3 regions of the Actinopolymorpha singaporensis genome follow, and region 3 is predicted to be linked to each of the others. Evidence: riboswitches for the same ligand, from Rfam matches in the RefSeq annotation. Region 3 holds a riboswitch; each other region holds the start of a gene.
The links. A riboswitch is a leader RNA that binds a small molecule or an ion and turns the genes downstream of it on or off. The one in region 3 is predicted to bind thiamine pyrophosphate.

Region 1 (10,282 bases), 580 kb from region 3:
TCGTCAAGGCCGCACTGGCCGGCTCGGCACTGGGGCCCTACCAGCTCCAGGCGGCCATCGCCGCCACCCACGCCGACGCGGACACGGCCGAGGAGACCAACTGGGCCCAGGTGCACGCGTTGTATCTCATCCTGGAACGCATCGCGCCCAACCCCATGGTCACCCTCAACCGTGCGATCGCGCTCGCCGAGACCGAGGGCGCGCCGGCCGGCCTGGCGCTGCTGGCCACCCTCGACGGCGACGAGCGGATGGCGGGCCACCACCGGCTGTTGTCCGTACGAGCACATCTGCTGGAGAAGACCGGCGACCTGGCCGGGGCGTACGAACACTACGGGCGCGCCGCGAAAGCCACGGCCAGCCTCGCCGAACAACGCTATCTACGGGCACGAGCCGACCGGCTGAGACTGTAGGCCGGGGCCGGAGAACGTGGTCGTCAGGACTCCGAGCGCAGGCTGTCCACCGACAACGGCCCGCCTTCACCGAATGCGATCTCGGCGAAGCGTTCCCCGATGAGGCGGTGCGTGGCGGCGTCCGGGTGCAGCTCGTCGGGCAGCGGCAGCTCGGCGAAGTCCTTCTCGCCGTAGAGCTTCAGGCCGTCCAGGTAGTGCAGATTCGGATCGTCGGCCGCACGCTGCGCGACGATGCCGGCCAGCTCGTCCCGGATCACTGTCAACGTCAGCTTGCCGGCGGCGCGTTCGCTGGGATCTCCGGTGGCCCGAAACCGCAGCTTGCCCGCGCTGAGGGACCCGACGTCGAACGCCAGCGGGCCGGGAGTGTCCTCCTGGACCGGGCAGTGGATGGCGGAGACGACCAGCAGGGGAGTGGTCGGGTGACCTTCCCGGATCGTGTCGAGGAAGCCGTGCACGGCAGGGGAGAACGCGCGCAGCCGCATCAGATCGGCGTTGACCAGGTTGATGCCGATCTTCACGCTGATCAGATCGGCATGGCTGTCCCGCATCGCCCGTGCGGTGAACGGGTCCAGGAGCGCGCTGCCGCCCAGCCCGAGGTTGAGGAGTTCCACACCGCCGAGCATGGCGGCGAGTGCGGGCCAGGTGGTGCTGGGACTCGCGGCGTTGGATCCGTGGCTGATCGAGCTGCCGTGGTGCAGCCACACCGGTTGCCCGCGGTCCTGTGCCGGCAGGACGGGCGCGTTCGTACGCAGGGCGACGAGTTCGGTGGTCTCGTTGTGGGGCAGCCAGATCTCGACCTCCTTGGTCCGCGCGGACAGGCCGCTGAACGTGACGGTACCGACGGGCCCGCGCCGGTGCTCGGCGGTTCCGCTGGCCAGGTCGACGGTGACGGTGTCACCACCGGTCGCCACGGCCTGGCCGGCAAGGTTCCCGTCGACCAGGAGGTCGTGAACGCCGTCCGGGCGAGGTGGCATGCCCGCGTGGACCCGCCTGGTCGCCAGGACGTCCAACTCGACGGCGGTCGCGTCGGTTCGAAAGACCAGTCGCACCCCGGACGGCTGGGACTCCGCCATCGCCAGCTGCGGATCCGCGCACTGGGCCCGGGCCCACGCGGGGAGCCGGTGCGGCAGCAGGCCGCGCTCGGTCCGCTCGTACTCCGCGGCACCGCGCAGGAGGTCGGTGCCGATGGGCGTGGTGATCCACTCGTTTCGGTCGGGCATGGTTACCTCGGGTTCCTCGGCCAGTTGCGCAGCAGGGCGTCGAGCGCGTCCAGTAGCCGCTCCCACGTCTGCTGGGGGTCGGGGGAGCTGTGGTCGAACCCGCCGCCCGCCTCCAGGCTCACGTAGCCGCGGAAGAAGCTGCCCAGCAGGCGAACAGCGTGGGTCTGGTCCGGTTCGGTCAGGTCGTAGCCGCGCAGGATGGCGCGGGTGAACTCCGCGTGCCGCACACCGGCACTCCCCGCCGCCGTGTGCGGGTCGAGCCGGTGCTGGGCGGCGGCGTAGCGGCCGGGATGCTCGCGGGCGTAGTCACGGTAGACGTTCGCGAGCGCTGTCAACGCGTCCTTGCCCGCCCGTCCGGCCAGGGCGGAGGCGGCCAGGTCCGCCATCTCTTCCAGCGCCAGCAGGGCGATCCGGATCTTCAGGCCCTCGGAGCTGTCCAGGTGCCAGTACAGACTGGCGACCCTGACGTCGAACCGTCTGGCCAGCGCCGAGACGGTGACCTGGTCGAAGCCCTGCTCGTCCGCCAGTTCCGCTCCCGCCCGAACCAGCCGCTCGGCAGTGAGGCCTGCACGCGCCATGATCACCTCGCTTCCCGAAAGAGACTACAGCAGTCCCTAAAAGCTTTCGAGAGGCCGGTGTGGCAAGCCACTGCCGTGGGGAGGATTGGGTCGCGGCATTCCGGGCGATACCCCTTCATCATGGGAGTCAAGGTCAGCGTTGTCGTCCCTGTCTTCAACGGCGGGGAATGGCTCGAGGAGTGCGCGGAATCCGTCCTTGCGCAGACGATGCCGCCAGGCGACTACGAGGTCGTGTTCGTCGACGACGGGTCCACGGACGCGACGCCGCGGGTGCTGGACGCCCTCGCTGAGCGAGAGCAGGTGGTGCGGGCCGTCCACCTCCCCCGAAGTGGTGGGCCTGGCGGGCCGCGAAACGCCGGCGTCGAGCAGGCGGAAGGGGAGTACGTCTATTTCCTCGACCACGACGACCGGCTGGCACCACGCGCTCTCGAACGCATGTACGCCATGGCGACGCGGTGCGACTCCGACATCGTGGTCGGCAAGGTCGTAGGCCACGGTGGCAGGGGAGTCCCGAAGAGCATGTTCGCCGCCTCGCGCGACCGAGCGGACATCCTCGCCGACCATCTGCTCGGGTTCCTCACCCCACACAAGCTGTTCCGCAGAAGCTTCCTGCGGCGGCACGGTCTGCGGTTCGAAGAGGGCCCGGCCTGGCTTGAGGATCATCGCTTCGTCGTCGAGGCGTACTTCCTCGCCGGTACGATCAGCGTGCTCGCCGACGAGGTGTGCTGCCACTGGATGAAGCGCGACGGGCGCGCCCACTATTCGGCCCGGCGGTTCGACCCCGAGGCTTACTACCGGGCCCTGCGGCAGATCCTCGACATTGTCGACGCTCACGCCGAGCAGGGCGCCGAGCGGGACCAGATGTATGCCTACTGGTACCACTCGAAGATGCTGCGGCTGCTGACCTGGCCGGTGCTACTCGGCCGGCCCGTGCCCTACAGCCGATATCGCTGGTACCGCGAGATCCGCCGGTTGGCGCTGGAGAGGTTTCCCACCTCGGTCGACGACTGGCTGCCGCTCTCGATCCGTGTCCGGTCGTGGCTGTTACGCCGGAACGCCTACGGCGACATCGCACGGCTGGCCGCGGCCGAGCGGGGGCTCAGCGTGGCTGCCGACCTCGAACAGGTCAGCTGCGACGGTGCCGCCCTGGTGGTGCGTGTGCGCGGTCGGCTGGCATATGCCGACGGGCGTCCGGTGACGTTCCGGCGGGTCGGCGACCGGCTGTTGTGGAACCCGCCCTGCGAACTCCGGACGGCACTGCCCGACGAGGCGTTCGACGCGTCCGGGCAGATCGGCGACAGCAGGCTGGAGCTGATGGTGCAGAACCGCCACGACAAGGGTGTCTACTCCGTACCGACCCGCAGCGAACTGGCTTTCGACACCGATGTGGGCGCCGTTCAGAACGTCCAGCAGGTCAGGCTTGTCGGCACCGCCCGCCTGGACCCGGCGACCGGCAAGCTCGGCCGGCCGCTGGACGCCGGAACGTGGGACTGTCTGGTCCGGGCCGAAAGCTGTGGCTGGGGTCCACAACGCCGGCTGGGCGGCTCCGCGGAGTACCCGGCCGGCAAGCCTCCCGTGGACAGCACCCTTACCTTCGACGGCGAGGACGGCACGTTCGCCGCCAAGCCGTACTGGACCGGGCTCGGCAACCTCAGCGTGCAGGTGACCCGTCGGCAGACGAGCCGCCCGGAGCCCTGATCGGCGGGTCGGTCTCGCCGAACGGCCTGCACCTCTTCGCGGTCGCGAAGCCTTCGACGGCCGCGTGCAACCGGCCGAACGTCGCGGCCGGATCGGCGCTGCGCATGACCGCTCCCATCACCGCGATGCCGTACGCGCCGGCACCCCGCATCTCGGTGGCCCTGGCCGCCGTCACTCCACCAAGGGCGAACACCGGAGTGGCGCCGGCCTCCCTCACCAGTCGGTGCAGTCCGTCCACGCCGAGGGCGGGACCGTAACCGGGCTTGGACTCTGTCGGCGCCACGGGGGACGCGGTGACGTACGCCGCACCCTCGGCGACCGCCCGGCGTACCTCCTCGTGGTCGTGACACGAGCGCCCGAACAACTTCTCCGGCCCGCTCCCGAGGCCGGGCTGGGTGGACGACAGGTGCACGCCGTCGGCGTACGCGAGCCGGCGATGCGCCGAGATCACGAGGAAGTCGTGCGCGGTCGTGCGGCGGCGGATCTCCTTCGCCAGTTGGGCACGTGCCTCGTCGGGCAGGTCAAGCTCGCGCAGGACCACGGCGCGAAGACCGGCCCGCACGCACCGAAGGACAGTCTGAACCAGGTCGGCTCCCGGTGGAAGCTGGGTGCGGTCGGTGAGCAGCAGGATCCGCGGCAGCGCGGGCGCCGGTGAGGTCACACGGTCACCCTGCCCGCCATCGGTGAGGAGGGGCGGGCGCCAGCCAGCCGCGGTATTCGTCCGGCCGCCCGGGCCAGGCGGCCTGCCCGTACGCCGAGCCGGATCGCCTCCGCCATGGCGACCGGATCGTCGGCCCGGGTGATCGCGGTCGCGGCCAGCACGGCGTCGCACCCGAGCTCCATCGCCTGGGCGGCGTCGCTGGCGGTACCCACTCCGGCGTCGAGGACGACCGGGACGGTCACCGCAGCGCGCACCGCCTCGATCGCGTGCGGGTTGCGGATGCCCAGACCCGAACCGATCGGGGAGCCCAACGGCATCACCGCGGCGCACCCGACGTCGGCCAGCCGTTGCGCCACGACCGGATCGTCGGTGGTGTAGGGGAGTACGGTGAATCCCTGTCCCACAAGGGTTTCCGCCGCGTCGAGGAGCTCGACCACGTCCGGCATCAGTGTGCGTTCGTCGCCGATGACCTCCAGCTTCACCCAGTCGGTGCCCAGCGCCTCCCGGGCCAGGTTCGCGGTGAGTACCGCCTCCCGCGCGCTCAGGCAGCCGGCAGTGTTGGGCAGCAGGCGCGCCCCGGTCTCGGCGAGCACATCGGCGAGCGCGTCCAGCAGCGAACCCTCACCCTGGTCGGACGTACGCCGCATCGACACCGTGACGAACCCAGGCCGCGCGGTCCGCACGACGTCCACGATCGTGCGCAGGTTGTTCAGCCCGCCGGTGCCGATCCACAGCCGGGAGGCGATCTCGGCGCCGTCGACCGTGAGTCCGTCCCGGTCGGTCCTTCCCGTCACCTCGACCACTTCAGCCTCCCTGCCGGGCGGTGACGATCTCGACGGCGTCCCCTGGACCGACCTGGGTTCGTTCCCAGTCACCGGCGCGTACGACAGCACCGTTGACGGCGACCGCGACGCTCCTCGGATCGGGCAGCCGCCCGCGCACAAGGTCGGCGACGCTGAGGCCGAACGGGACCTGTGTCAGCTGGCCGTTGACAGTGACGTCCATTGGTTCCTCCTGTCCAGTGAGTCGAACCGGTTGGGGGAGAACGCGTCCGCAACCTCCGAGGCGGCCCCGGCGGCGCTTCGCCGACCGGTGACTGTCGCGGTCGCCCACCGGCCTCGATCTGGGTACGCAGAATCCGTGCCGTGACCGGCGCCAGCAGCACCCCACCCCGGTGGTGGCCGGCAGCGAGGAAGAGACCGGTGACGCCGGTCGGGCCGAGCAGCGGGCCGTTGTCGGGTGTGCCGGGACGGTGCCGCGCGAGGACCTCGAGAATCTCGGCGCGTTCGAGACCCGGAAGCAGCGTGCGCGCCGCGTCGAGCAGGCGCGCGACTCCGCCGACGGTCGGCGTCGGCTGCCCGGCGTGCTCCTCCTGGGTCGCGCCGATCACCACCTCACCGTCGGCGCGCGGCACGACGTACACGGGTTCGCCGTGTACGACGGCGCGCACCGTCCGGGTCGGCGCCTGGTCGGCCGGCAGCCGTACGCGCAGAATCTCACCACGTACGGGCCGGACGAGGCGGTGCTGTGGCACCTGTGGGGGCAGGCGGTGGCCGGTCGCCACCAGGACGGCATCGGCGGGCACCAGCCGCCCGTCCTCGGTGCGCACGCCGTCCACCGACGCAGTCGAACCGTCATCGTCACCGTGTCCCCAAGCGGGGACGGGCGATGGGACCGCCCGGCAGCGTTCGACCCGGTCGCCGAGCAGGGTGAGCAGCGCGGCGGAGACCCTGCGCGGGTTGACGCTGTGGTCACCGGGCAGGTATGCCCCGCCGGCGACCCGGGTGGAGAGTTCGGGTTCGCGCTCGCACAGGCCACGCCGTCGGAGTTCCTCGTACTCGATGCCATGCGCAGCAAGCACGTCGAGAATCCGGCGTACCACCTGAACGTCGTCGTGGTCGCGGCCGACCAGCAACGTACCGGCGCGGCGGTGGTCGACGTCCACACCGGTCGCGGACTCAAGCCAGGCGGCGTACTCCGGCCACAGGCCGGCGCTCTCCACCCCGAGGCGGAGGAGGTTCTCCTCGCCGTGCCAGGCCTCACCGGCAGGGGAGAGCATCCCTGCGGCCGCGTGGGTCGCGCCGGAGACCGGAGCGGGATCGAAGACACGAACGTCGTGCCCGGCGCGAAGGAGTTCGACGCCGCAGGCCAGCCCGATGACGCCCGCGCCGAGTACGGCGATCCTCACGTCGGATCCTCACTTCCTTCGCCGGCATGACCCGGATCAGGTTCGGCGGTCGGAGCGGCGTCAGCTCCCTCTCAGCCCGCTGCCGGCGGGCACCCGCGTGGAAGTCGACCGTAACACGGGATCCGTGGTCACTCGGCGAATCGAGCCGGATCGGGGCACACGGACGCACCGACGAGTCCGATCGTGCTCTCTACGCCGCGACAGAGTGGGAACTGGCCCGGCAAGACTGGGTTGACATGAACGCCGACGCCAAGTCGGAGGTGATCGGGCAGCGGCAGGCTAACGCCCTTCACGACGGTGTGGTGTCACACAGCTTGAAAATGCCTGGATTCGCTTGTGGATAAGGGCTTTCCCGGGCGCGATAGCCGATCATGTTCGATAGAATCGAACCCATGAGCGACGGCGGCGAGTGCTTCGACGGGCATCTGGGTGTGGAGCCCGGTGGCCGTCGGGTGCTGCCTGCCGGGTTGGCGGAGATGTCGCCTGGACCGGCGCTTGCTGTCGCGGTCGCTTCGGTTGACCGGGCTGCGTGTAACGGGTGGGAGTTGGAGGAGTTGCTGAAGGCGCAGCGGCGGCTGGTTTGCTGGAGCGAGGCCGAGTGCCTGACCACCGTGAACGAGCTCGCCCATGCTGTCCCCGGCATGCCTGATCTGCCTGCCGAGCGCAGCGCCACACCGGACCCGTTCACACCGGAAGTTCTTGAACCGCTGCTTGGCTGGACCGGTCACCACGCCCACTGGGTGATGGCGATGGCCACGGCGCTGCCCCGGCTGCCGCGGGTGCGGGAGGCGCTCGCCTCCGGTGGCCTGGAGATCACCGAGGCGCGGGTCATCGTCGACCGCATCACCGATGCCAAGCCCGACCTGTGGGACATCATCGAGAACGCGCTGTTCCCGAAGGTGCTGGACCTGCGGGGCGGACTGCTGCGCGCGAAGGTCGAAGCCGAGGTGGTCAAGGCCGACCCCGAAGCAGCCGCCAAACGCCACAAGGCCAAGCGCTCCGCGCGTGACGTGGCGATCTGGCCCGCCGTCGACGGCGTCGCCGACCTTTCCATCCGCGGACTGTCGGCCGACCAGGCTGCCGAGGCGTTCGGCTATGTCGACGCCGTCGCCCGAGCGGTCAAGTCCACCGGCGACTCGCGCACCCTCGGCCAACTCCGTGCCGACGTCGCCGCCTCCCTGCTGACCGGCACCGCCGACATCACCGACTGCCCCGCCCCCGACCACACCGAACAGAACCAGGCGGACCGGGACGCGACCAACGGCGATGCTCAGTGCGGCCATGCCGAGCAGAGCGACACCGAGCAGAGCGACACCGAGCAGAGCGACACCGAGCAGAGCGACACCGAGCAGAGCGACACCGAGCAGAGCGACACCGAGCAGGGCAGTGCTCGGCAGGACGCAGGGGCAGGCGATGCGGCCGGGCAGGGCCGGGGCCCCTGTGCCATTCACAGGTTCCCCGACCACGACCTGCACCACGGCTGGTGCGAGTGTGGCGACTGCTCACCCGCCCCCGTCACCAGGTGCACGGTGTGCGGCTCCGCCGCGAGCGGCACCCCGATCCACGACACCACCGCCCACGACGCCGCGGAACACAACGCCGCGGAACACCACGCCGGAGGGGAGAACGCGGCCGCCGCCAACAAGGCCGCTCCCACAGTTGGTGCTCCCGCTGCGGGCCACATCCCGCACCAGAGCCGCCGACCCGACGGGCCGACCGATCCACCACCTGGTGGAAGGACGACACCTCCGCAAGCCGCAGCACCTACACCGCCTCCGCTGCCCTGGTGTTCCTCGCAGCCGAGCTGGGGTGCCATACGAACGCGGGCGAAAGTGCAGCTGAACGTGCCGTTGACCACCCTGATGGGACTGAGTGCTCAGCCGGGTGAGCTCGGCGGGTTCGGGCCGGTCATCACCGAGGTGGCCCGCCTGATCGTCGCCAACCACCTCGACAACCCCGAAGCCAGGTTCAGTGTCGGGGTCACTCACCCGGTCACAGGGCGGCTACTGCATCTGCATCCGATCCCGGTGAGGTTCCTGCGCGGGCTGCAGGCAGAGCTGGTGCATGCCCGCGACCCGCGCTGCGTGTGGACCACCTGCCGCAGGCCCGCCGCGACCTGCCACCTGGACCACAACACCGAACACAAGGAGGGCGGGGAAACATCTGTGGACAACATCGCGCCCCTGTGCCCGCGTCACCACAAGGCCAAAACCGAGCGGGACTGGAAACTCCAGCAGACCGGACCCGGCGAACACAGGCTCACCGACCCCCACGGCCGGCAGTACCGAAGCAGAACACCATCCCTCACCGATCCCGTACCAGCGGACCTGGCATCTACCGCCCCCACCGCCCCCATGGAGATGGCGTCGGCCGTCGACGACCTGCCGCCGTTCTGAGGGCGGCGTCCGCAACGCAGCTACTCGGTGGGCGGGCCCTGCTGTGCGGCGGTCGGGTCCATCCAGAAGACGTCCCAGTAGTGGCCGTCCGGATCCAGGAACGTGCGGTTGTACATGAAGCCGAGGTCCCGAGGCTCACGCGCTGCCGACCCGCCGGCAGCAAGTGCCTTGTCGACAAGGGTATCCACGTCCTCGCGGCTGTCCACACCGAGACCGAACATCGCCTCGGTCACCTTCGTCGCGTCGGCCACCTCGGTGGACACGTACGTCTGGAAGTACGGTCGGACGACGAGCATCACGTAGATGGTCTCGCTGATCACCACACAGGCAGACTCGTCGCCGGTGAAGTTCGGATCGGTGGAGTAGCCGAGAGCCTCGTAGAAGGCGACCGATCGGGCCAGGTCCTCGACGGGCAGGTTGAGGAACATCAGGGTGGGCATGGTTCTCAGTCCTCCACCACGGCGGCGAGCACGTCCAGCATCTCGCGGGTGCCGCGTTCGCGTTCGGGGGTGTTGTCCAGGCCGTCGAAGTAGACGCCCTGTTCGGTCAGGGTCAGCCGGGTGCCGCCCTCGACCGGAGTCAGCTCGATGGAAGTCAGGGAGACCGACAGGCGGGTGGAGTCCACGCGCATCTCGTAGCTGTAGACGAAGCGGGTGTCCGGGACGATCTCGTGGTAGTACGCGTCGAACCGGGACACCGGACCGTCCTGGCCGAACTGGCTCTCGCTGTGCTCGCGGCCGCCCTCACGGAAGTCGTGGGCGGAACTGATCGGGCACCACTCGTCGGTGGGCGCGTCGAACCAGCGTGCCTTGGTCTGCGGGTCGGCGAACGCGTGGAAGATCTTCGCCGCCGACGCCTTGTAGTCGCGTTCGATGGTGAAGGTCGAGTGGCTGAGGCTTCGGTCGTTCACTGGAGTATCTCTTCCGTGGGTGGCGTGGTGGGCGTGGTGGGTGGTGTGTGCTGGGACTCGGGGAGGGCGCCTTTGGTGGGCCGTCAGTCCTCGCCGAGCAGCTTGTCCAGGCGGTCGAGGCGGGCCTCCCAGGTCGCCCGGCGCTCGGTGATCCACTTCTCGGCGTTGCGCAGGATCTTCGGCTCGATGCGGCACATGCGGACCCTGCCCTCCTTCTGGGT
Region 2 (10,282 bases), 660 kb from region 3:
ATCTTCACCGCGTCCACGCGTACGTCGGCGACGAGGGTGTCCACCTGCTCGGCGATGAACGCCGGCGGGACGACGTGGATGCCGGTGACGCCACGGGTGTTCTGGGCGGTCAGTGCCACCAGGACCGCGGTGCCGTAGGCACCGAGGGCCGAGAACGCCTTCAGGTCGGCCTGGATGCCCGCCCCACCGGACGGGTCGCTGGTGGCGATGGTGAGCGCGACGGGCACACGCGTGGGAAGGTGACTGGTCATCGAACCTCCGTACGCAGGACTCGGGCGGCGGCCGCGGGGTCGGGCCGGCCGCAGACGGCGCTGACCACCGCGATCCCGGCCACACCGGTGGCGCGTACGGCGGCGGCGTTGTCCGGGCCGATACCGCCGATCGCGACGCTGGGCAGGCCACCCGCGGCGGCGGTGGCGACGAGTTCGGCGAGGAAGGCCAGGCCGAGCGGGGACGCCGCGTCCGGCTTGGTCGCCTGGGGGAAGACCGGCCCCACTCCGAGGTAGTTCACGGTCCCCCGCGGCAGGGCCAGCGCCCGGTCGAGCTGGCCGGAGGTGTGCGCGGACAGGCCGATCCACACGCGCGGCCCGAGCAGGTCGCGCGCGTGCTCGGGCGGCAGGTCGGACTGACCGAGGTGCACGCCGTCGGCGCCGAGCGCGTGCGCGACGTCGGCACGGTCGTTGACGAACAGGGGTACGCCGGTGCCCGCGAGCACCTCGCGGACCTGCGCACCCGTTCGGAGCAGGTCCCGGGTCGTGGCGCCCGGGTCGCGAAGCTGTACCGCGCTCACGCCGCCGGCCACCGCTTCTCTCACCGTCGCGGCCACCCCGCGCGGCCCGCACAGTGCGGTGTCGGTGACGAGGTAGAGCGAGAGGTCGAGCGAGCGATCCGGGTTGTTCGGCCCCATCGTCAAGCCAGCCTTGCGCCGGCGCGGATGCGGTCGGCGTCGGTGGCGTCCAGCTGGTCCAGCAGGGCGGTCGCGAACGACCCCGGCCGCGGTGCCCGCGCGGCCGCCGCCTCCCCGGCGAGGGTGAGCAGGACGGTGGCCGCCGTCGCGGCCAGCAGGGCGTCCCCGGTCACCGCGAGACAGCCGGCGGTGAGCGCGCCGAGCACGCAGCCGACCCCGGTGACCCGGGTCATCAGCGGATGGCCGTTGGCGACGCGTACGGTGCGTTCGCCGTCGGTGATCAGGTCGACCGGTCCGCTCACCGCCACTGACAGGGCGTACGTCCCGGCGAGCGACCTCGCGGCCGGCCAGGCCTGCTCCGGGTCGGCGGTGGACTCCACGCCGCGGCCGCCGGTGCCGCCGGTCAGGGCGAGCACCTCCGAGGCGTTCCCGCGTACGACCGCCGGCGGCGCGAGCGCCAGCAGGTCGCCGGCCAGGGCGGTACGCCAGGGCAGCGGACCGGCGGCCACGGGGTCGAGCACCCACGGACGCCCCGCCCGGGCCGCCGACGTCACCGACGCCCGCATGCCCTCGGCCGAGGCGTGGGTGACCGTACCGAGGTTGACCAGTACGGCACCGGCACCGGCAGCGAGGACGTGCGCGTCCTCGGGGGTGTCGGTCATCGCCGGGGACGCGCCCGCGGCGAGCAGGGCGTTGGCGGTGAAGTTGGCGACGACGAGATTGGTGAGGCAGTGCACCAGCGGCGCTTGATCGCGGAGGTCCTCGCGTACCCGCGCTACGGCGTCCGCGGTGACGGACGTGGTCGTGACCATCGTGCGACAGTCCCTTCGCCAGCATGATCTGGATCAGGTTCGACGGGTGTGATCTCAGTCCCGGCGTCCGGGACACCCCGCGTCACTGCGTCCGACCGTACCGGCTGAACGCGCACAATGGCGAACGCCGGCCCGCGCGGTCAGCCCGCGTGGACCGGCGTTCGCCATGAGGCCGGGACCGTGGAACCACGTCGTTCAGCCCTTGCGGCGGTTGATCTCCTCGGTCGCCTGCGGCAGCACCGCGTGCAGGTCGCCGACGACGCCGAAGTCGGCCATCTCGAAGATCGGCGCCTCCGGGTCCTTGTTGACCACCGCGATCGTCCTCGAGGTCTGCATGCCTGCCCGGTGCTGGATCGCGCCGGAGATGCCGGCGGCGAGATACAGCTGCGGTGAGACGGTCTTGCCCGTCTGGCCGACCTGGTACGCGTGGGGGTACCAGCCGGCGTCCACCGCCGCGCGGGACGCGCCGACCGCGCCGCCGAGCGCGTCCGCGAGCCCCTCGACCACGGCGAAGTTGTCCGCGGAGCCGACGCCGCGGCCGCCGGAGACCACGATCGCCGCCTCGGTCAGCTCGGGACGTCCGGTCTGGGTGCGCGGCGAACGTTCCACCACGCGCGCGGCCCGTGCCCGGTCCGACACCGTGACGTCGGCCTTCTCCTCCACCGGTTGCGCGGGTGCGGGCTCCGGCGTCGCGGAGTTGGGCTTCACGGTGAGGATCGGTGTGCCGTGGGTGACCCTGGACCGGACGGTGTAGTTGCCGGCGAACACCGCCTGGGTGGCAACGACCGTGCCGTCGCCGGGTTCGACGTCCACCACGTCGGTGAGGACTCCGGAGCCGAGCTTGATCGCCAGCCGGCCGGCGATCTCCTTGCTCTCGGCTCCCGAGGTCAGCATGATCGCGGCCGGTGTGCTCCGGTCGGCGAGCTGGGCAAGCGCCTCGGCCTTCGGTGCGACGAGGTGCTCGGTCAGCTCCGGCTGCTCCAGCAGGTAGACCTTCTGGGCGCCGTAGGTCGCCAGGGCGTCCCTGGCCTGCTCGTACCCGGCACCGACGAACACCGCCGAGGGTTCGCCGAGGCGCCGCGCGATGGTCAGCAGCTCGGTGGTGGTCTTGCGTACGACTCCGTCGACGTGGTCGACGAGAACCAGGATCTCGCTCATTTCGGCACGCTTCCTTGCAGTCGCCCGCGGTCGGTCGCCCGTACCCGGATCGGTGGTCGAAGGTCTTGGCAGCTCGCGGCTGGGTGCGGACGTCAGACGAACCGCTGCTCGGCCAGGAACGCGACGAGCCTCTGCCCGCCGTCGCCCTCGTCGGTGACGACCGTGCCCTTCTGCCGGGGCGGGCGCGCCTCGAACGAGTCGACCGCGGTCCACGCCGCGGCCAGGCCGACCGAACCGGCGTCGACGCCGAGGTCGGCGAGGCTCCAGGTCTGCACCGGCTTCTTCTTCGCCGCCATGATTCCCTTGAACGACGGGTAGCGGGGCTCGTTGGCCTGGTCGGTGACCGAGACCACGGCCGGCAGTGCGGCCTCGACGGTCTCGGTGGCGGCCTCGCCGTCGCGACGGATCCGCACGGTGCCGTCGCCGACCTCGAGCTCGCTGGCGAAGGTGAGCTGTGGCAGGTCGAGACGCTCGGCCAGCATCGCCGGGACCACCGACATGCTGCCGTCGGTGGAGGCCATCCCGCACAGCACGAGGTCGACCGGCTGGTCGGTGCCCAGCTTGCGGATCGCCTCGGCCAGCACCAGCGACGTGCCCACCGAGTCCGAGCCGTGGATGGCGTCGTCGAGTACGTGCACCGCCTTGCCCGCGCCCATCTGCAGGCTCTTCTTCAGCGCGTCGGCGGCGTCGGCGGGACCGACGGTGAGGACGGTCACCTCGGCGTCGCCGGCCTCGGCGAGCTTGAGGGCGGCCTCGACCGCGTACTCGTCCAGCTCCGACAACAGGCCGGGCACACCGGACCGGTCGACGGTGCGGTCGCCGGGGTCGAAGCCGCGTTCCGCGGTCGCGTCCGGGACGTACTTCACACACACCACGATGTTCATGCTCGCGTCCGGCTCCTCACTCGCGTCCTTGGCGGCCGTGTCGGTCCGACCCGGCGTCCTCGACGGCCCCACTGGGCCAGAGGGTTCACCGACCCGGGGTTCCGCCCCCAACCGTAGACAAGACCTACCCGACAGGCGCGAGGTTACCCGCGAGTAGCTTCGCGGGCAACCACCGGGTTTGGAGGGGCCGGTCAGGGATCCCGGGCAGCCGAGGGTGCGGCCTGGGGGAGTCCGGGCGGACTCCCCCAGGCCGGCGGCTGCGTCCCGGGCCGTCCTCCCGGGCGGTCCTACAGAACGGCGTTCAGCGACTCGGCGGTCTTGGCCACCGCGTCGCGGGGGTCCATGGCCCGCAGCTCGGCGTTGAACGGCTCGACCTTGACCGGCCCGACGTACCCGATCTTGCGCAGGGCGCCCACGAAGCCGGCCACGTCGATCACGCCGGTGGCGCCGGGCAGCATGCGCTGGCCGTCCTGCTGCTGGTCGCGCTCGAGGCCGGTGGGCGCGTCGTTGAGGTCGACGGCCACCACCTCCTCCGCCGACAGCTCGGCGATGTCGGCCGCGGACTCACCGGAGGTGTACCAGTGGAAGGTGTCCAGGATGAGCCCGACGTTGGGGCTGCCCACCGCGTCGATGAGCTCCCGCGCCTCGGCCAGGGTGTGCACGAACGGATACAGCTCGGTGCTCCAGAACGACTTCGGCCCGACGTACTCCAGCCCGAACCGCACGCCCGCGCCGGCCAGGATCTCGTCCACGAGGGCGATCCGTTCGGCGTGCCGGCGGAAGTTGCGCCGGTAGGTCAGCGAGTTGCTCATCGGCCGGATCCAGGTACCGACCCGGTCGATGCCGTACGACGCCAGCCGGGCGGCGTGGTCGTTCAGCGCGGCCAGCTGGGAGGCGAACGTCGCCGCGTCGGCGTTCAGGTCGACCGGCAGGCCGGCGTTCCCCCACTTCACGCCGTGCTCGGCCAGGCGCGAGCGCAGCGCCTCGACCTGCTCGGCGGACTGCGAGGTGAGGTAGCCGACGTCCGGCTCGACCGCGCCGAAGCCGAACTCGATCGCGAGGTCGACGGCGGCCTCGAAGCCCGGCCTGATCCCGAGCGCGCCGCAGCTGAGGTTGGTGTAGAAACCGTCGGTGGTCTGGTCTGCCATGAGTTCCGGCTCTCCGTCTTGTCCCGGGGTACACGTTCGCCGTCCAGTCTGCTGGAGGACACCCCACAACCGGGAGCCGCGGGCTGCGCACACGGGGCCGAAACAGGACCCGGGACCGGCACCGGCCGCCCCGCGGCGCAAGTAGCCTGACCGTCACCCGGGCACCGACTCTGGACAAGCGCCCGGACAAGCGGAGGAGCCAACGTGCCGGACCTGCCCCTCACCGGTGAGCGCACCATGCCCGGTATCTGGCACGAGACCTACTGGTTCGCCCGGCACGTGGTCGGCTACGACTGGGCGGCCGGACTGCTGGCCGCCGAGCTGGCGGGGCCGACTCGCACCGCGCCGCCGCCGCGCGTGCTGGACGCCGGGTGCGGCGAGGGGTACGGCGCGCAGAGTCTGTACGACTCGCTGGGCGCCGAGGCGACCGTGGTGGGCGTCGACTACGACGCGGCAGCCGCGGCGCATGCCGCCGCGACGTACCCCGGCGTGCGGGTCGTCCGCGGCAACCTCGTCCAGCTGCCGTTCGCCGACCGCGCCTTCGGCGCCGTGGTCAGTCTGCAGACGATCGAGCACCTGTGGAACCAGCCGGCGTTCGTCGCCGAGTGCGCCCGGGTCACCGAGCCCGGCGGCCTGCTGGCCTGGTCCACCCCGAACCACCTGACGTTCCCGCCCGGCAACATCTGCCACGCCCGCGAGCTCACCGCTCCCGAACTCCGCGCGCTGGTCGAACGGTTCGGCCCGGATCTCGAGCTCGTCACGATGACCGGGCTGCGGCACGGGCCGCGCATCGAGGCCTGGGAACGCCGGCACGGCGACCTGGTGAAGGCGCAACTGGCCCACGGGCCGGCCGCCTGGTCAGCGGAGCTGGCGACGTTCGTCACGTCCCTCACGGCGGCCGACTTCGTGCTGTCCGAGGACGACCTGGACAGCAGCCTCGACCTGCTCGTGCACGTACGGGTGCGCGGCTGAGCACACCCTTGGGCAGGCCGAGGCCGACTGTCTTGTCAGACGCGGCGCTGTCGCTTCTCAGACCTGTTCGCCGACCACCACGGCCTCGGCCGGCACCTCGTGCGGGTTCGGCTCGCGGCCGGCGTACATCAGAGCCACCGCGCCGGCGCACAGCACGGCCGCCACGACGAACGGCGCCCGCTGGGAGCCACCCCACTCGGCGAGGTGGCCGACCAGGATGGCGGCAGCCGCGCCACCCATCCAGCGCAGGAAGTTGTAGCCCGCGCTGGCGATCGGGCGGGGCGCCTGGGAGACCGACATCGCCATCCCGGTGAGGAAGGTGTTCAGGCAGCCGGACGCGATACCGGATGCGATGGTCGCCACCACGACGACCGGCACCGAACCCCAGACGAACACCAGCATCAGCAGGCCGTACATCGCCAGCGCCAGCATGGTCGCGTTGCGCTCGCCGATCTTCGCGGCCAGGCGCGGGCCGACGACGACGCCGCAGACCGCGACCATCAGGCCCCAGCCGAAGAAGATCCCGCCGACCGCGAACGCGCCGTACCCCAGAACGAACGGAGTCCAGGCCAGCACGGTGAAGAAGGCGTACGTGTAGAGCAGCGCCGACAGCGCCACCAGCAACAGCCGGCGGTCACGCAACGCCCTGAACGGCGCGCTCACCGAGACCCGCCGCGTGCTCGGCTGGTCCCGGACCAGCATCGTCGCGGTGAGCACCAGGGCGACCAGCATCAGCACGGACGTACCGACGAACGGGCCGCGCCAGGAGATACTGCCCAGCAGGGCGCCGACCAGCGGCCCGGCGGAGATGCCGAGGCCGAGAGCCGCCTCGTAGAGCAGGATCGCCGCGGTCTGCCCGCCGGAGGCCGCGGCCACGATGGTGGACAGCGCGGTCGCGATGAACAACGCGTTCCCGAGCCCCCAGAAGGCCCGGAGGGCGACGAGCTGGCCGATCGAACCGGCCAGGGCACACGTGCCGGCGAACACCACTATGAGCGCGAGCCCGGCGACCATGGTGCGCTTGCCTCCGTACTTCGCCGCGAGGACGCCGGTGAAGAGCATCGCGAGGACCTGCACCACGAGGTACGACGCGAACAGCAGGGTGACCTGGCTCGGAGTGGCGTTCAGGCCCTTCGCGATGGAGAGCAGAATCGGGTCGACGAGCCCGATTCCCATGAACGCGATGACCGCCGCGAACGCGACCACCCACACCGAACGCGGCTGGCCGCGGACGGCATCGAGCAACTTCACCTGATGGGACACGGGCGCGAACCTTCCTTCGCTGGAACGGATGCCGGAGTACGTCTCACTGGTCGGCGGCGACCGGGTCGGCGGCGACCGGGTCGGCGACCAGCCGGGCCAGCGCGGGCAGCGCGGACTCGACGGCCTGCCGGTCGCCGGGACCGAGCCGGGTCAGCCGCTCGCGGAGGAACTCCTCGCGCGCCACGACCACCCGGGCGAGGTCGGTGCGGGCCTTGTCGGTCGCGGACACGACCACCATCCGCCGGTCGTGTTCGGCCGGTCGGCGGCGCACGTAGCCCGCGCGTTCGAGCCGGCTCACGACGTTGGTCATCGAGGGCTGGCGGACACCTTCTCGGGCGGCGAGGACGCTCATCGTCTGGGGACCGTCGTGGACCAGGACGCTGAGGACCGAACCCTGGGTCAGCGTGACGCCGAGGTCCGGCGAGTGCCGGCGGACGACGTCGTACAGGCGGTACACCAGGGGGCGAAGCTCCCGGGCGAGCGGCCCGACGCCGACGGCACCGACGGCACCGGCGGCGGGGTGGGATCCGGAGGAAGCTTCGGAGCGGGATTCGTACTGTCCGGCCATTGCTTAGCCAGGCTAACTTAGCCTTGCTAAGTAATCAAACCGGGGGTGCCCCGGCGGGCGGGCCCGCGGCGGACGGCCCCATGCAGACACGACGCTGCCCCAGGTCCGCCGAGGCGGTCCTGGGGCAGCACGCGGGTGTCGCTGTGGACGGTTCCGGTCGAACCGTCGCTCAGGGATTCAGGCCCTTGTTCTTCAGCCAGACGAACGGGTCGATCGCGTCGTCGAGACCGCCGCCGTGCGGACGGACCTCGAGGTGGCAGTGCGGGCCGGTGACGTTCCCGGTGGCGCCGACGTAGCCGATCACGTCGCCGGCGCTGACGCTGCCGGAGGTCCTCGCGAACCGGGACATGTGCCCGTACAGCGTGACCGTGCCGTCCGGATGGCGGATCTCGATCGCGTTGCCGTAGGCGTTCTGCCAACCGGCGCTGATGATCTCGCCCTTGCCGACCGCGTGGATCGGCGTACCGGTGTCGGCGGCGAAGTCGAGTCCGTGGTGGGAGGACGCCCAGTTGTTGCCGCTCTGCCCGAACCGTCCTGTGAGCTCGTACGACGTCAGGGGCAGCACCCACTGGGGCGCCCTCTTCGCCGCCGCAGCCTTCTCCGCGGCAGCCTTCTTCTCGGCGGCCTTCTTCTCGGCGGCCTTCTCCGCCGCAGCCTTCTCCGCGGCCCGCTTCCTCTCGGCGGCTTTCTCCGCCGCAGCCTTCTCCGCGGCCCGCTTCCTCTCGGCGGCCTTCCGCGCGGCGGCCTTCTTCTCGGCGGCCTTCTTCTCCGCGGCGGCCTGCTCGAGCGCCGCGCGCCGCTGCTCGGACCGGGCGGCCCGCTGCTTGGCGACCCCGGCCCGCTCGGCCTGTTCGGCCGCGGCCTTCTCCTTCGCCGCCTTCTTCTCGGCGGACTCCTTCGCGATCGCGGCCGCCGCGTCGATGCGTTCCACCGCCCCGGAGGCGGGCTTGTGCTCACCGGACGCCGTGGTCAGTGCAGCATTTTCCGGCTGTGAACCCGACCCGAACGCCAGGGCGAGAACGCCACCGACCAGGCCGAGAGCGACAATTCCGGCTACTGCTGTCAAGGGGATGTTGCGCCAGCGGATGCCCCACAGGGCGCGTAGGCGTCTCGGGAAAGAATCCAACGCTTCCTCGCTCGTTCGACGGCAGCCCTCACCGCCGCGCGGGGTGCGCGGGAATCTGGCGTACCGTGCCCTGGTGCGGGCGTAAGTCACCCAGGCGTGGCGGCGCGAGAGCAGCCACGCGGGAAAGAACCGGGTGCCAATGCGGACGTTTACCGAAGCCGCCGGCCAATGGTGAATTCTCCACGAATCCCCAGGTCAGCGGTTCCGGCGACAGGTCTAACAGAGGACCTTCGCCACTTTCCAGCCTGCGTTTTGCGGCTGTCTACGATGCACGATCGTAGTGGTGGAGAAAGCAGCGCCCGGATATAGTCGCGACTCCATGGGTACGGACTGCCGCCGCACGGTTTCACAACGGCAGAAAAGCCGCTTTGACGTGAGCTTTCGGAAAAGACACTCTTTGTCGAAGAGTGTCGAGAATGCCGATTTGTTCGTTTTGCACGACCGCGAAGGGCCAGCTCGGGACGTCTACGATGATCGATAGCAATCCGGCGTTGACATGTGACGCACCTCACACCCGCCCGGCGCCGACCTGGATTCGCCCCGGACGCGGCGGGAGGTCGGATGCGTTCGTTCGGTGAGCTCGAGGAACAGGTGATGTTCCAGCTGTGGGCCGCCGACCGTCCCCTCCAGGTGCGCGACGTCCGCCGGCTGCTGGCGCCGGAGCGCACGCTGGCGCACACCACCGTGATGACCGTGCTGGACAAGCTGTACCGCAAGGGTTGGCTGCGCCGGGAGGCCGCCGGCCGGGCGTATGCCTACGCGCCCCTGATGTCCCGCGACTCCTACACCGCCGCCCTCATGCACGACGCCTGGTCGCTCGCCGCCGGACCGGCCACCGCGCTGGTGTACTTCATCGAGGCGATGAATCCCGAGCAGCAGGCCGCGCTCCGAGACGCGCTCCGCGTGGTCTCACTCGGCCGGGAGTCGGCCGACCGCGACCACCCGGAGGGCCGGCTCCATGACCGGCCCGAAACCGGCGCGGAGCCGGAGGACCTCGGTCAGGACGAGCCCCGCGCCGGTTGACCCGGCCGGGCTTCCCGCGCCGCACCATCCTCGACGCCGCTGTCCGCAGAGTCCTCGGCCCCGCCGTCCGAACCGGCCGGCATCGCGCTCCCCCGGGCCCGGCCGGCTGCCTCCTCGGCGCCCCGGGCCAGACCCTCGAGGTACGCCCGCCGGCCCGCATCCGCCGCGTAGGTGTCCCGGCGGTTCTTCACGATCCGGGCCGGTACCCCCGCGGCCACGCCGAAGTCGGGCACCTCGCCGCGGACGACCGCGTGCGCGGCCAGCACCGCGCCGGTGCCGACCGTCGTACCGCGGACCACCGTGACCTTCGTGCCCAGCCAGCAGTCCGGACCGATCCGCACCGGCGACTTGACGAGCCCCTGGTCCTTGATGGGTACGGCGAGGTCGGAGGTCACGTGGTCGAAGTCGCAGACGTAGACCC
Region 3 (10,282 bases):
CACCGGCGTGGATCTCCTCCTTGGCCTGCTCGACCGCCGCCATGTGCTCCTCGGCGGAACGGCGGCGTTCGTAGCCGGGCGGGGCCTGCAGGTCGGCCGCCGCGACGAACGACGGCGTGGGCTGGGCGAGCGCCTTCGTCATGGCGTCCAGCCGCTGAACGGCGTCGGACCAGGCCTGGTCGACGCGCTCGCCGGTGTCGTCCCAGTTGACCGCGTTGGCGATCAGCAGCAGCGTGCCGTCCACGTGGTCCAGCACCGCGAGGTCGGTGGCCAGCATCAGTGCCAACTCGGGCAGCCCTAGGTCGTCGGTGGTGAGGTCGGGCAGCCGTTCCAGCCGGCGCACCGCGTCGTAACCGATGTAGCCGACGAGGCCACCGGTCAGCGGCGGCAGGCCGGGGAGGTTCGGGGTGTGCAGCCGGGCCACCGTCTCCTGCACCGCGGCCAGCGGGTCGCCGCCCTCGGGCAGCCCCACCGGCGGGTTGCCGAGCCACTGCGCCTCGCCGTTGCGTTCGGTCAGCACCGCCGCTGAACGGACGCCGACGAAGGAGTACCTCCCCCACACCCCGCCGTGCTCGGCCGACTCGAACAGGAACGTGCCCGGCTCGTCGCGGGCCAGCTTGGCGTAGACGCCGAGCGGGGTCTCGGCGTCGGCGAGCAGCTTGCGGGTCACCGGGATCACCCGGCGGCCGGACGCGAGGTCGCGGAAGCCGGCGAGGTCGGGGGTGGTCGCACCGAGGAACGTCACGGCCGGACCTCCTCCTCCGCGGCGGCCGCGGCTCCCGGCTCGCCGACCTTCGCGGTGAGCAGGCCGTCGTCGAAGCAGGTGCGCGTGCCGGTGTGACAGGCCGGGCCCTCCTGGTCGACCCGGACCAGCAGGGTGTCACCGTCGCAGTCCAGCCGGACCTCCTTCACCCACTGCCGGTGACCGGAGGTCTCCCCCTTCACCCAGTACTCCCGGCGACTGCGGCTCCAGAACGTCGACCGGCCCGTGGTGAGCGTGCGATGCACCGCCTCGTCGTCCATCCAGCCGACCATCAGCACCTCGCCGGTGTCGTACTGCTGGACCACCGCGACCACCAGGCCGTGGTCGTCGCGTTTGAGGCGGTCTGCGACCTCGGGGGCGAGTGCGGTGCCGGCGCCGGGGCTGTCGGCACTGTGGGTGTCGGCACTGGGCATGCCCGCCATTGTTCCCGGTGCCGCCGACAGCGGGCGCGACGGGTCGTGCCGGTCCGCTCACCACCGCGGCCGGAGCCGGGCATAGCGGTACGAACGCCGATCTGCACGGATCCGCCACCGCTTCGCCGCTCCCCCCCCGCGGCCGGGCGGAGCCGGTGATCGGCATGTCGGTGGGCCGTGGCAGTCTGCCCGCCATGGCGAACTCGGTGGTGCACTTCCGGTCCTCCTTCGAACCCGGCGAGCCCCGTCCCGACCTGGCGGGCGGTGCCGGCCGGGCCGACGGTCATGCCGACGGCGGGCTCACCGTCGAGGTCGCGGGCGGGCCCGGCCACGCACCGGCGGCCAAGCTCGGTGTCGGCTTCACCGGCCGGCACGCGCTCCGCTACGCCGCCGAGGGGGCGAGGTCGGCCCCGCGCAGCGTGCGGTTGTTCGAGGTGGACGTCGAGGTCGGACCCGACACCGAGCTGTCGTACGTCCTGTTCCCGGAGTTCACCTCCGGTGACCTGAGCTACGCCGCGACCTATGCCGCCGTCGACCTCGAGTTCGCCGACGGCACCCGGCTCGGCGAACTCGGCGCGCGCGACCAGTACGACCAGCCCGCGGACGCGGCCGCCCAGGGCGCCGCCCGCATGCTCTACGCCGACCAGTGGAACTCCCGGCGGATCGCGGTCGGTGCCGTCGCCGCCGGGCGCCGGGTCACCGCCATCCTGCTCACCCACCACCAGCCCGGCGGGCCCGAGAACCCCGACGGCAGCAATGCCGGCGATGCCGCCGATGCCGCCGATGCCGCCGTGCCGGTCCGGGGCTGGGTGGACGACATCGTTCTCGCCGAGCGCGCCCGTCCCGCCGAGGAGCCGCGCCGGCTGTCCGACCACGTGCTCACCACCCGCGGCACGCACTCCAGCGGGGCGTTCTCCCGGGGCAACAACATCCCGGCCACGGCGGTGCCACTGGGCTTCAACTTCTGGACCCCGGTCACCGACGCGGGCACGCTGCGCTGGGAGTACGAATACCACCGCGGCAACGACGACGAAAACCGGCCGCGGCTGCAGGCACTGGGGCTCAGCCACCAGCCCAGCCCGTGGATGGGTGACCGGCAGACGTTCCAGGTGATGCCGTCCAACGCCGCCGGCCACCCCAACGCCGACCGCACCGCGCGAGCGCTGGCGTTCCGCCACGACAACGAGATCGCCCGCCCGCACTGGTACTCCGTCACCTTCGACAACGGCCTGGTCGCCGAGATCGCCCCGACCGACCACGCGGCGATGCTCCGGTTCACGTTCACCGGGCCGACCTCCACGCTGGTCTTCGACAACGTCGACGCCGACGCGGCAGTGACCGTCGATCCCGAGACGGGTGTGGTGACCGGCTACACCGACGTCGGCAGCCAACGGTCCAACGGCGCGGGCCGGATGTTCGTGTACGCGGAGTTCGACCGGCCCGTGGTCGAGTCCGGCCGGCCCGACGGTGTGGGCGAGCGTGCGCACGCGGCGGCGTACGCACGGTTCGACCCCGCCGGCGACCGTACGGTCACCATGCGGATCGCCACCTCGCTGATAAGCCTGGACCAGGCCCGCCACAACCTGGAGCTGGAGATCGCGCCCGGCGACACCTTCGACGACGTCCGCGAACGCGCCCAGCGGCAGTGGGACGACACCCTCGGCGTGCTCGAGGTGGAGGGGGCGAGCGAGGACCAGCTCACCACGCTGTACTCCAACCTCTACCGGCTCTACCTCTATCCCAACTCCGCCCACGAGAACACCGGCACCGCTCAGGTGCCCGTCTACACGCACGCCGTGCAGTCGGCGACATCGGCGCCGCCGAGCGGCCCGACCCGGACCGGCGCCGACGTCGTTCCCGGCAAGGCGTACGTCAACAACGGCTTCTGGGACACCTACCGCACCACCTGGCCGGCCTACGCACTGTTCACCCCCACGCTGGCCGGTGAGCTGGTGGAGGGTTTCCTGCAGCAGTACCGCGACGGCGGCTGGGTGGCCCGCTGGTCCTCCCCCGGCTACGCCGACTGCATGGTCGGCACGAGTTCCGACGTGGCCTTCGCCGACGCCTGCTGCAAGGGGATCGAGGGCTTCGACGCCTGGGCGGCCTACGAGTCGGCGGTGAAGAACGCCACCGTCCGCCCGCCCAACCCCTTCGTCGGCCGCAAGGGGATGGAGCGCTCGCCCTTCCTCGGCTACACACCGGTGGAGGCGACCGAGGAGGCGATGTCGTGGTCGATGGACGGCTACATCAACGACTTCGGCATCGCCATGATGGCCGGACAGTTGGCACGGGACGTCGGTCCCGACGACGCCCGATACCCCCGGCTGTGCGAGGAGGAGGAGTACTTCCGCCGCCGTGCGCTGGGCTACGTCCACCTGTTCGACCCGGCGGTCGGGTTCTTCCAGGGCCGGCACGGTGACGGTTCGCGGCGGCTGTCACCGCAGGAGTTCGACCCGCGGGTGTGGGGCTTCGACTACACCGAGACCAATGCCTGGAACATGGCGTTCCACGTTCCGCACGACGGCGCCGGGCTGGCCTGGCTGTACGGCGGGCGGGAGGCACTCGCGCACAGGCTGGACGAGTTCTTCGCGACCCCCGAGACCGGCCAGGAGCGGTTCAAGGGTTCCTACGGCGTGGTGATCCACGAGATGACCGAGGCCCGCGACGTCCGGATGGGAATGTACGGCCACAGCAACCAGCCGGCCCACCACATCGCCTACATGTACACCTACGCCGGACAGCCCGCACGCACGCAGGAGAAGGTGCGCGAGGTGCTCACCCGGCTCTACCTCGGCAGCGACCTCGGCCAGGGCTACTGCGGCGACGAGGACAACGGCGAGATGTCGGCGTGGCAGGTGTTCAGCGCGCTCGGGTTCTACCCGCTGCAGATGGGCAGCCCCCGCTACGCCATCGGCTCACCGTTGTTCACCAGGGCGACGGTGCACCTGGAGTCGGGCGCGGACCTGGTGATCAACGCGCCGGACAACAGCGCCGACAACATCTACGTCCAGGGCCTCACCGTCGACGGCGTGCCGTACGACCGGGCATGGCTGCCGCACGACCTGCTCGCCAAGGGCGGCGTGCTGGAGTTCGCGATGGGGTCCGAGCCCTCCGGCTGGGCGAGCGGGCCGGACGCCGCACCGCCCTCGCTCACCGCACCCGGCGAGGCGCCCGCACCCCTCGTCGACGTGACCCGGCCCAGCTCCGGCACGGCCCGGGCGAGCGAGGGAGCGGACGCCGAGCACCTGTTCGACGACAGCTCGGCCGGCTCGGTGACGTTCGCCGGTACCCAGCGGTGGGTCTCGTACGAGCTGGCGGCACCGGCCCGGGTCGGCTTCTACACGCTCACCTCTCCCGTGGAAAACGCCGGCGGTGCGGCCCCGGCGGCGTGGGTGCTCGCCGGCTCCCGGGACGGGACGAGTTGGGAGGTGCTGGACATCCGGAGCGGGGAGGAGTTCGCGTGGCCGGTGCACACCCGGCCGTTCCGGGTCGCAGCACCAGGCGAGTACTCCCACTACCGGCTCGACCTCGCGCCGACCCCCGAAGCCGCGGGTGGCCCGCCGGTGTCCCTCGCCCAGGTGGAGCTGCTGGCGTAGGACGTGATCGAGGTGGGCCGCCTCAGACGAGACACGCGGCAGGCGGCCCGCCTCCGAACCCGCCTCGGCGTCCTACGATCGGGGGATGACTGATCACGCCCGCGCCGAACGCCGAGCGCTCGCCGACCTGCTGGACGCACTGGGCCCGGACGCACCCACTCTGTGTGCCGACTGGAGCACGTCCGACCTCGCCGCCCACCTGGTGATCCGGGAGAGTGACCCGCTGGGCGCCGCGGGCATCCTGCTGCCACCGCTCGCCGGCAAGACGAAGGAACGCATGGCCGGGCTGGTCGGGAGGCTCGGCTACACCGGGCTGGTCGACCGGTTCCGTCAGGGCCCTCCCTCGTGGTCTCCGGCCCGGCTGCCGGTGGTGGACCGCGCCGCCAACACGGTGGAGTTCTTCGTCCACCACGAGGACGTGCGGCGCGCCCAGCCGGAGTGGACTCCGCGCGAGCTGCCGGGTGACTTCGAGGACCTCCTGTGGCGGCGGGTCGGCAGCGCCGGCCGGATGCTGTTCCGCCGGTCCGCCGCCGGGGTGCTGGTGGCCCGGCCGGACGGGGCCACCGCACGGGTCCGCAACGGTGAGCCGACCGCCGTCCTGTCCGGGCTCCCGAGCGAGATCACGCTGTACATGTTCGGGCGCAGGGGCGCGTCCCGGGCCGAGGTCGGCGGGCCGCCGGCGGCGGTCCAGGCGCTGGCCCACGCCCCGCTCGGGGTCTGACGGCCCAGCGGCTCGTCCCGGACCACGGCGAGTCCGGGCGGCCCGGTGTAACCTTCGGGCGGACGGAAGCAGGACCAGCAGACAGCAGGACCAGCAGACAGCAGGACCAGCAAGACCAGCAAGACCAGCAAGACCAGCAAGGACAACAGCAGACGACAGGGGAGCGCGGAAGCGCTGAGAGTGCGGGGCCGCCAGTGATGGCGCCGCCCGCAGACCCTCGAACCTGATCTGGGTAATGCCAGCGCAGGAAGTCGGTCTGTCCGTTCGTCACCGGGTCCGCGCCGGGCCGATCGACCGATCGGGCGGTGCGGAGCACCTAGCGGCGAGCCGGACCTGTGGCACTCGGCCGCGTCTCCTCCCCGGTTCAGGGAGGACGTTCATGACCCAGGATGTGACCTCGACCGCGGCGCGCGGTCAGCGGCCGGTCAACCGGCGGTGGCGCACTGTCGACATCGTGGTCGCGGCGGTGGTAGCAGTGGCGTTCGGCGTTGTGTTCGTCGCCTGGGGCGCGATGTACACCGCGGTCGGCCCGGTCTTCGCCGGCTTCAAGCCGGCCCAGGCGGTGCTCTACGGCATGTGGCTGCTTCCCGGCGTGCTCGGCGGCCTGCTGATCCGCAAGCCGGGCGCCGCGGTGTTCACCGAACTCGTCGCCGCCGCCGTCTCGGCCTTCCTGGGTGTCGACAGTCCGCTGGCGATCATCCTCTACGGCCTGGTCCAGGGTCTCGCCGCGGAACTGGTCTTCGCGGCGTTCCGCTACCGCCGGTGGCGGCCGCCGGTGGCACTGCTCGCCGGCGCGGTCGCCGGGGTGGTCCCGGCCGTGATGGACAACGTCCTCTACAACGTCGCGTGGGCGCCGACCTGGAAGCTGGTGTACGGCGTCCTCGTGGTGGTGAGCTCCGTCGTCATCGCGGGGGCCGGCTCGTTCGCGCTCGTCCGGGCACTCGCCGCCACCGGTGTGCTGGCGCCGTTCGCGTCCGGCCGGGAGCAGACGCCCCGGTGAGCGCGGCGGCGTCGGCGTCCCCGTCCGCTGCGTCCCGGCCCGGTCCCCCGCTGTCGATCCAGGCACGCGGGTGGTCGTTCCGGTACGCCGGCCGGCAGACGTGGGCGGTCCGGGACCTCGAGCTGACCGTCGAGCCCGGCGAGCGGGTACTGCTCGCCGGGCCGTCCGGCGGCGGCAAGAGCACCCTGCTCACCGGGCTCGCCGGACTGCTCGACGCCGAACAGGCCGGCGACGTCGAGGGGGCCCTGCTGGTCGGCGGTGCGCCTCCGGCGCGGGTACGCGACCGGATCGGCCTGGCGTTCCAGGATCCGGAGACGCAGCTGGTGATGGCGCGGGCCGGCGACGACGTGGCGTTCGGGCTGGAGAACCGCGCCGTGCCCACCGAGCGCATCTGGCCGCGGGTCGACGAGGCGCTCGCGCTGACCGGTTTCCCGTACGACCGGGACCACCCGACCGGCCGGCTGTCCGGCGGGGAGAAGCAGCGGCTCGTCCTGGCCGGCGTGGTGGCGCTGCGCCCGGACCTGATCCTGCTGGACGAGCCGACCGCCAACCTCGACCCCGACGGAGCAGCGCTGGTACGCCAGGCCGTCGACCAGGTGGTCGCGGCCACCGGAGCGACGCTGGTCGTGGTGGACCACCGGGTCGGTGACTGGCTGCCGATGGTGGATCGGGTGGTGGTGCTCCGGGCCGGCGGCGGCGTGCTCGCCGACGGTACCCCGGAGAAGGTCTTCGCCGCCGGCCACGGGTCGCTGGCCGCAGCCGGAGTGTGGATCCCGGGCGAAATCCCGGCGCCGCGCCGGACCGCTCCGAGCAGGCCGGCCGACCTGCTCACCGCTCAGGCGGTCGGCTACACCTACCCGGCTGCCGAACGGCCCGCCCTCGCCGACGCCGACCTGCGGCTGTCGGCCGGTGAGGTGGTCGCGGTCACGGGCGCTAACGGCTCCGGAAAGTCCACCCTCGCCATGCTCACCGCCGGGTTGCTCAGCCCGTCGGCGGGTGAGGTGAGGGTCTCCCCCGACCTGTCGTCCGGTCTGTTCCCGAGGCTCGCCGCAGGCCGCCGGAGATCCGGCGAGCGCCGGCCGTTGCACCGCTGGCGCGCGGCGCAGCTGGTACGCGCGGTGGGCACTGTCTTCCAGGATCCCGAGCACCAGTTCCTCACCGCGAGCGTGCGGGCCGAGCTCGCCCTCGGGCCCCGGCTCGCCGGCCTCTCCCGCGGCGACACCGGTCAGCGGGTGGACGAGCTCCTGCACCGGCTCGCCCTGGACCACCTGGCCGACGCGAACCCGTTCACGCTGTCCGGCGGGGAGAAGCGCCGGCTGTCGGTGGGCACCGCGCTGGCGAGCGGGCCGCGGGTCCTCGTCCTGGACGAGCCGACGTTCGGGCAGGACCGGCGTACGTGGGGCGAGCTGGTCGACCTGCTCGCCGAGCTGCGCGACGACGGCCACGCGATCTGCTGCGTGAGCCACGACCGCGACCTGATCAGCGTGCTCGCAGACCGGGAGGTCCGCGTGCGGTCCGGGCGGGTGATCGGGTGAGCATCCTCGCCGAACCCATCGTCACCGACCCGGACGCGCCGGCCACCCGGCTGAACCCGGTCACCAAGATCGTCGCAGCCCTCGTGATCCTGGCCGGACTGCTGCTCACTGCCGACGCGGTGACGCCGGCCATCGTCCTCGGCGCCGAACTGGTCGCCATCGCCGCGGCCGGGCTGCGGTGGCGGATCCTCCTCCGCCGGCTGGTGTTGCTGTTCGTCACCGTCGCCGGGCTGGCGTTGTCCACATTGCTGTTCACCGACCAGACCGGCGGAACGGTGTGGCTCGATGCCGGTCCGTTGCACGTGTCCAGCCAGAGCCTGCTGGCCACCGTCTCGGTGGTGACCCGGGTGCTCGCCATCGCGTTGCCGGGCGTGGTGGCGTTCGCCTCCACCGACCCGACCGAGTTCGCCGACGCGCTGGTGCAGCACTTCCGTACGCCGCCCCGGTTCACCTTCGGCGCGCTGGCGGCGTTCCGGCTGCTGCCGGTGCTCGGCGACGAGTGGCGGACCCTGCTACTCGCCCGCCGTGCGCGCGGGCTGGACGCCGGCCGGTCGCCGGTACGCCGGGCCCGGCTGTTCGCCTCCGGCGTGTTCGCCCTGCTGGTGGTGGCGATCCGGCGTGGGGTCCGGCTGGCGACCGCCATGGAGTCGCGCGGCTTCACCGACCGGCCGGACCGCACGCTGGCCCGGCCCCGGCCGCTGCGCCGGGCGGACTGGGTGTTCGTCGCCGCCACGGTCGCGGTCGTCGCGGGCGCCACCGCGGTCAGCGTCGCCCTGGGCACCTGGCGGTTCCTGTTCTGGTAGCGAACGCGGGCAACGGGACGAGCCTCCGGACCGGCCAGACCCGCGCCCGGACCCCTGACATCTGTCACGGGTCCGGCCCGCCCGACCCACACGGGACGGGCGGGCGTTCCTTCGCCACACTGAGCGGGTGACTGTCGCCGACCAACGCCAGCCCGCACTCGAGCTTCGTCCACCCCGGCACCGCGTCGCACCTCGAGCCACGCGCTACTGGGCCGCCCGCGCCGGCGCGGGCTGGTTGTTGCTGCTCGCCGTACAGGTCGGGTGGTGGGTGCTCGCCGGCGGCGCCACCGGCTGGCGGGCGGCCGGCGTGGTGGCAACTGTCGTCCTCGGCGCCGCCCACGTGACGGTGATGCCGCGCTGGCGCTACCACGTGCACCGCTGGGAGGCCACCGACGAGGCCGTCTACACCCAGTCCGGCTGGTTCGACCAGGAACGCCGGATCGCACCGGTGTCCCGGATCCAGACCGTGGACAGTGAACGCGGCCCGCTTGAGCAGCTCTTCGGACTGTCGAACGTCACCGTCACCACCGCCTCGGCCGCCGGTCCGCTGAAGATCCGCGGCCTGGACCGCGACACCGCCGAGCGGCTGGTCGACGAGCTCACCCGGACCACACAGGCCAACCAGGGGGACGCGACGTGACCGAGCTCGGCACCCCGCCCGCCGGCACCCCTCCCGCCGACACCGCGAACGCGACCGACACCGGGAGCTGGCGGCGGCTGAGCCCGCGGATGCTAGCGGTCCACCCGGTGCAGGAACTCCTCCGCTCGCTGCCCGCGCTGCTCGGCGTCGCGGTGGCCGGGAGCACCAGCGGTCACGGCCCGCTGTGGGGCCTGGTCGGCCTGGTCCTCGTGGTCGCCCTCGGAACCCTGCGGTGGTTCACCACCACCTACCGCATCTCTCCCGCGCACGTGCAGGTCCGCCGCGGTCTGCTGCGCCGCCGGGTGCTGACCGTCCCTCGTGACCGGGTACGCACCGTCGACGTCACCGCGAACGCGATGCACCGGCTGGTGGGGCTCGCCCGGGTCGAGATCGGCACCGGCCGTTCGGACCGCAAGGGCGAGCAGGGGCTGAAGCTGGACGCCCTCGCTGCCCCGGACGCCCACCGCCTGCGCGAGGAACTCCTGCACCGGCTGCGGCCCGGCACGGCGTCCGCTGCGGCGCCCGAAGCGGCGGCGGCACGCGCATCGACGACCGCACCGCCACCGGCCCGTACGAACACCTCGGAGCAGGAGACCAGGCTGGCGACCCTGGACCCACGGTGGGTGAGGTACGGGCCGTTCACGCTGTCCGGGTTGCTGACCGTCGGCGTGGTCGCCGGTTTCGGCTCCCGCGCGGTGTCGGAGGCGAAGATCGACCTGAGCAAGGTCGGCCCGGTGCGCGGGCTGCTCGACCAGGTACGCGGCGCGGGCTGGCTGGTGGGGGCGGTGGAGGTGGTCGTCGCGCTGCTGGC

Region 1: linked by a shared signal. The riboswitch ahead of thiO (glycine oxidase ThiO) and the one ahead of BLU27_RS23420 (ECF transporter S component) in region 3 are both predicted to bind thiamine pyrophosphate.
Region 2: linked by a shared signal. The riboswitch ahead of thiM (hydroxyethylthiazole kinase) and the one ahead of BLU27_RS23420 (ECF transporter S component) in region 3 are both predicted to bind thiamine pyrophosphate.

Annotation. Positions count from the first base shown of each region.
Region 1 is NZ_LT629732.1:4,640,413-4,650,694, reverse strand. It holds gene BLU27_RS20955 (RNA polymerase sigma factor) at 1-410, shown strand, start outside; gene BLU27_RS20950 (SGNH/GDSL hydrolase family protein) at 434-1,630, opposite strand; gene BLU27_RS20945 (TetR/AcrR family transcriptional regulator) at 1,633-2,208, opposite strand; gene BLU27_RS20940 (glycosyltransferase family 2 protein) at 2,329-3,906, shown strand; gene BLU27_RS20935 (thiamine phosphate synthase) at 3,860-4,567, opposite strand; gene BLU27_RS20930 (thiazole synthase) at 4,564-5,370, opposite strand; gene thiS (sulfur carrier protein ThiS) at 5,372-5,572, opposite strand; partial or broken gene thiO (glycine oxidase ThiO) at 5,742-6,755, opposite strand; TPP riboswitch at 6,752-6,862, opposite strand; gene BLU27_RS30000 (HNH endonuclease signature motif containing protein) at 7,148-9,151, shown strand; gene BLU27_RS20910 (VOC family protein) at 9,172-9,591, opposite strand; gene BLU27_RS20905 (SRPBCC family protein) at 9,597-10,061, opposite strand; gene BLU27_RS20900 (ArsR/SmtB family transcription factor) at 10,145-10,282, opposite strand, start outside.
Region 2 is NZ_LT629732.1:5,877,874-5,888,155, forward strand. It holds gene thiD (bifunctional hydroxymethylpyrimidine kinase/phosphomethylpyrimidine kinase) at 1-251, opposite strand, end outside; gene thiE (thiamine phosphate synthase) at 248-907, opposite strand; gene thiM (hydroxyethylthiazole kinase) at 910-1,719, opposite strand; TPP riboswitch at 1,712-1,809, opposite strand; gene BLU27_RS26290 (electron transfer flavoprotein subunit alpha/FixB family protein) at 1,915-2,877, opposite strand; gene BLU27_RS26295 (electron transfer flavoprotein subunit beta/FixA family protein) at 2,970-3,761, opposite strand; gene BLU27_RS26300 (sugar phosphate isomerase/epimerase family protein) at 4,049-4,909, opposite strand; gene BLU27_RS26305 (class I SAM-dependent methyltransferase) at 5,114-5,881, shown strand; gene BLU27_RS26310 (MFS transporter) at 5,939-7,144, opposite strand; gene BLU27_RS26315 (MarR family winged helix-turn-helix transcriptional regulator) at 7,188-7,712, opposite strand; gene BLU27_RS26320 (M23 family metallopeptidase) at 7,882-8,838, opposite strand; gene BLU27_RS26325 (BlaI/MecI/CopY family transcriptional regulator) at 9,400-9,861, shown strand; gene BLU27_RS26330 (acyltransferase) at 9,837-10,282, opposite strand, start outside.
Region 3 is NZ_LT629732.1:5,220,363-5,230,644, forward strand. It holds gene BLU27_RS23400 (anthranilate synthase component I) at 1-745, opposite strand, end outside; gene hisI (phosphoribosyl-AMP cyclohydrolase) at 742-1,176, opposite strand; gene BLU27_RS23410 (GH92 family glycosyl hydrolase) at 1,371-4,772, shown strand; gene BLU27_RS23415 (TIGR03085 family metal-binding protein) at 4,858-5,493, shown strand; TPP riboswitch at 5,641-5,760, shown strand; gene BLU27_RS23420 (ECF transporter S component) at 5,873-6,493, shown strand; gene BLU27_RS23425 (ABC transporter ATP-binding protein) at 6,490-8,028, shown strand; gene BLU27_RS23430 (energy-coupling factor transporter transmembrane component T family protein) at 8,025-8,831, shown strand; gene BLU27_RS23435 (PH domain-containing protein) at 8,959-9,471, shown strand; gene BLU27_RS23440 (PH domain-containing protein) at 9,468-10,282, shown strand, end outside.